DNA from 2 places in the Streptomyces sp. NPDC014623 genome. Region 2 is predicted to be linked to the other one. Evidence: predicted binding sites of a transcription regulator. Region 2 holds the regulator's gene; the other holds the start of a gene.

Region 1 (2,198 bases), on a different contig from region 2:
GGGTCGAGCACTTCGAGCAGGGCTGCCGCCGGGTCGCCCCGGAAGTCCGAGCCGACCTTGTCGATCTCGTCGAGCAGGATGACCGGATTCATCGAACCGGCCTCCTTGACGGCCCGGACGATGCGTCCCGGGAGCGCGCCGACGTACGTGCGCCGGTGGCCCCGGATCTCCGCCTCGTCCCGGACACCGCCGAGCGCGACCCGGACGAACTTGCGCCCCATGGCGTGCGCCACGGACTCGCCGAGCGAGGTCTTCCCCACACCGGGCGGACCGACCAGCGCCAGCACGGCACCACCCCGCCGGCCGCCGACCACACCGAGCCCGCGGTCGGCACGCCGCTTGCGCACCGCGAGGTATTCGGTGATGCGCTCCTTCACGTCCTGCAGGCCCGCGTGTTCGGCGTCGAGGATCTCCCGCGCACCACGGATGTCGTAGGCGTCCTCGGTCCGCTCGGTCCAGGGCAGCTCCAGGACGGTGTCCAGCCAGGTCCGGATCCAGGACCCCTCGGGACTCTGGTCGGAGGAGCGCTCCAGCTTCTCGACCTCCTTGAGCGCGGCCTCACGGACGTGCCCGGGGAGATCGGCGGCCTCGACGCGCGCGCGGTAGTCGTCCGACTCGCCCTCCGGATCGCCGTTGAGCTCGGAGAGTTCCTTGCGCACGGCGTCGAGCTGGCGCCTCAGCAGGAATTCGCGCTGCTGCTTGTCGACGCCCTCCTGGACGTCCTTGGCGATCGACTCGGCGACATCCTGCTCGGCGAGGTGCTCGCCGAGCCACTTGACGGCCAGCTTCAGCCGGGCGACCGCGTCGGCGGTCTCCAGCAACTGGACCTTCTGGGCGGTGGTGAGGAAGGGTGAGTAACCGGAATTGTCGGCGAGAGCGGAGATGTCGTCGATCTGCTGGACCCGGTCCACGACCTGCCAGGCGCCGCGCTTCTTCAGCCAGCTGGTGGCGAGTGCCTTGTACTCCTTGGCCAGCTCGGCGGCGGAGCCGGGCAGAGGATCGGGCACGGCCACGTCGATCCGCGTGCCCTCCACCCACAGCGCGTTGCCGGGCCCACTGGTCCCGGCGCCGATCCGCACCCGGTCGCGGGCCCTGATGAGGGCGCCCGGGTCCCCGTCCGACAGCCGTCCGACCTGCTCGACGGTGCCCAGGACACCGGTCCCGGTGTAATTGCCGTCGATACGCGGTACGAGCAGCACCTCGGGCTTTCCACCCCCGGTGCGGGCTACGGCCTGGGCTGCTTCGACGGCGGCACGCACCTCCGCGTCCGACAGGTCGAGCGGCACCACCATTCCCGGCAGCACGACCTCGTCGTCGAGCGGCAGCACGGGCAGGTCGACCGGCGTGATCGCCCGGGACGCATTGGACTCAGCAGTCATGATCTCCCCTTCGGCAGGCAAGTTGAGCTATGTGGACTCAATGCTTGTGAGCCCCTGAATGTTCCCCGGGTTGCGTTCGCTCTCAGCGATCAAGGGCCGTGCCGGGCTCCCGCCTGCGAAACTCCGCGCATGGGCGAGGAGAGCGGCACGGAGGACAAAGGGCTCGCGGCGGACGGGACGATCCGCCGCGAAGGCGCCACCGAGCGCGTGCACGCGGCCTTCGCCCCGGTGGTCGAGGCGGCCCGCCTCCGCGTCGCCGACGCGTTCGGCCCCGGCCGGCTGCACAGCGTCTACCTCTACGGCAGCGTTCCGCGGGGCACGGCCATTCCCGGGGTGTCCGACCTGGACCTGCTCGTGGTCCTGCACGACCGGCCCACCGCCGCGGACCGGGCGGCGGCCGAGGACACCAGCGGCGCCCTGAATTCCGCGTTCGCGGTGATCGAGGGAGCCGGCCTGCTCCTCTCGCACGTCCACGCCGTGCTCAGCGAGGCGGAGCGTCACGACCTCGGTTTCCTCGTCGCCTGCCTGTGCACCCCGCTGCTGGGCGAGGACCTCGCCACGCGTCTGCCGCCTTACCGCCCCACCTCGCTGCTCGCCCGCGAGACGAACGGCGATCTGGCACTCGCGCTCCCCCGTTGGCGCGCCCTCGCCGCCGGCGCCGCGACCGAGGAGGCGCGCCTGCGACTGGGCCGACGCGTCTCCCGCCGCCTCGTCCGGTCGGCGTTCACCCTGGTCATGCCGCGCTGGGGCGGCTGGACGAGCGATCTGCACCGGTCCGCCGAACTCTTCGCGCGCTACCACCCGGGCCACCCGGAACGC
Region 2 (2,198 bases):
GCGGCACCCTGTCTGCTGGACATGGCCCTCGTCGAACCCGACCCACGTGACGGCGGCTGGCTGCGGCCCGTCCAGCCGTCCGCCGCCCTGGCCCGTCTGCTGCAGCCCATCACCCGCGAGATCAGCGAGCGGATCCGGCTGACCTCCACGCTCGCCGCGGCGCTGACGCCCCTCACGGCGGTCTTCGACGAGGACCCCAACCTCGCCATCACCGTGCTGGAGGGCCGCTCCCACATCATCTCGGTGCTCCGGGAGGCGTCCACCCGCGCCACCGAGGAGGTCCTGACCGCGCAGCCCGGCGGCAACCGCCTCACGCACAACATGCAGCAGGGCCTGGAGAACGCCCGCTCCGCGATCGCCTCGGGCGCCCGGCTCAGACACCTCTACCAGCACCCCGCCCGCTACAGCCCGGGGCTCAGGGACTACGTGGCGCAGATACCGGCCGACCACCTCCAGGTGCGGACCGTCGAACAGACCGTCGACCGCCTCATCGTCTTCGACCGCTCCGTCGCCTACATCCCGGCCGCGCCCGGGGACGAAGCGGCCCTGGAGATCCGTCATCCGGCCCTCGTCCGCTACCTCACCCGGGTCTTCGAGGTCCTCTGGGTCCAGGCGACCCCCTACAGCGAGCAGTTGCCCGTCGCGGCCCCGGGAACGCCGGTCACCGCCGTCCAGCAGAGCATCGCCCGTCTCCTCGCGGAGGGGCACGTCGACGACCTCATCGCCCGCAGACTGGGCATCAGCGTCCGCACCTGCCGCTCTCACATATCCAAGCTGATGCAGTCGCTCGGCGCCCGCAGCCGCACCCACCTCGGGGCGCTCCTGGTGCGCTCGGGCATCGTGGACCAGGAGTCCGCGACAACGGCGAAAGGAGGGCCCGCCCCCCGGAGCGTGAACTCCTGGAGCGGGCCCCGGCGGCCTTCGGCGCGCGCCTCAGTCCTTCGGCCTCTTGGGCCGCCAGACCACCAGCGCGCCGGCCTGCTGCACATCCTGGTAGGGCACCAGGTCGCGCCGGTAGGAGGCGTGCACCTGGGCCTCGCGCTGCTGCATGGCCACGGCCGCGCCGTCCACCGCCGCCGAGAGCTCCGCGACGCGCTGCTGGAGCGCGGCGACCTGGTTCTCCAGCTCGATGATGCGCTTGATACCCGCGAGGTTGATGCCCTCGTCCTGCGACAACTGCTGCACGGTGCGCAGCAGTTCGATGTCACGCGCCGAGTAGCGGCGGCCGCGCCCGGCCGTGCGGTCCGGCGAGACCAGGCCGAGGCGGTCGTACTGGCGCAGTGTCTGCGGGTGCAGGCCCGAGAGCTGGGCCGCGATCGAGATGACGTAGACCGGTGATTCGTCGGTCAGCTGGTACGGATTGCGTCGACGGCCGTCCATCTCAAGCTCCCTTCGCCGCCTGGAACAGCTCCGCCCGCGGGTCCTCCCCCGCGGTCGACTTCCGGTAGGCCTCCAGCGCGTCCTGGGCGTCCGCACCGAGGTCCGTGGGCACGGCCACCTCGACGGTGACCAGGAGGTCGCCACGGGTCCCGTCCTTGCGTACGGCGCCCTTGCCCCGGGCCCGCATCGTACGTCCGTTGGGCGTGCCGGCCGGGAGTTTCAGGGTGACCGGAGGCCCGCCGAGCGTGGGGACCTTCACCTCGCCGCCGAGCGCCGCCTCCGGGAAGGTGACGGGCACGGTGACGGTGAGGTTGTCGCCCTTGCGGCCGAAGACCGGGTGGGCGTCGACGTGGACGACGACGTACAGGTCGCCGGCCGGACCACCGCGCTCCCCCGGGCTGCCCTTGCCGCGCAGCCGGATGCGCTGGCCGTCCAGCACACCCGCGGGAATCCTGACCTGCATCGTGCGGGCCGACTTCGCCCGGCCGCTGCCCTTGCAGACCTCACAGGGGTCCTGGGCGATGAGGCCCCGGCCCTTGCAGTCCACGCAGGGGTCGGTCAGGGAGAATCCGCCGCCGGTGCCGCGCGACACCTGGCCGGTGCCGACACACGTCGGACAGACCCTCGGGGTGCCGTTCTTGTCGCCGGTACCGGAACACGCCTTGCAGGGGGCCTGGCTGGACATCCGCAGCGGGACCGTGGCCCCGTCGACCGCCTCGGTGAAGCTGAGCGTCACCTCGGACTCGATGTCCTGGCCGCGCCGCGGCTGGACACGTGTGCCCGCACCGCCGCGGTTGAACAGTCCGCCGAAGACATCG

The links. The regulator HspR, encoded in region 2, represses chaperone genes until heat shock. The targets are predictions, from matches to a motif close to TTGAGNNNNNNNNNCTCAA.
Region 1: lon (endopeptidase La) is a predicted target of HspR. The motif match lies at 1,402-1,420, and genes of this name have one in related genera.

The regions. Positions count from the first base shown of each region.
Region 1 is NZ_JBIBZU010000020.1:120,612-122,809, reverse strand. It holds gene lon (endopeptidase La) at 1-1,379, opposite strand, end outside; gene ACF1FZ_RS27820 (nucleotidyltransferase domain-containing protein) at 1,509-2,198, shown strand, end outside.
Region 2 is NZ_JBIBZU010000013.1:234,549-236,746, forward strand. It holds partial or broken gene ACF1FZ_RS22125 (LuxR C-terminal-related transcriptional regulator) at 1-885, shown strand, start outside; gene ACF1FZ_RS22130 (heat shock protein transcriptional repressor HspR) at 934-1,380, opposite strand; gene dnaJ (molecular chaperone DnaJ) at 1,382-2,198, opposite strand, start outside.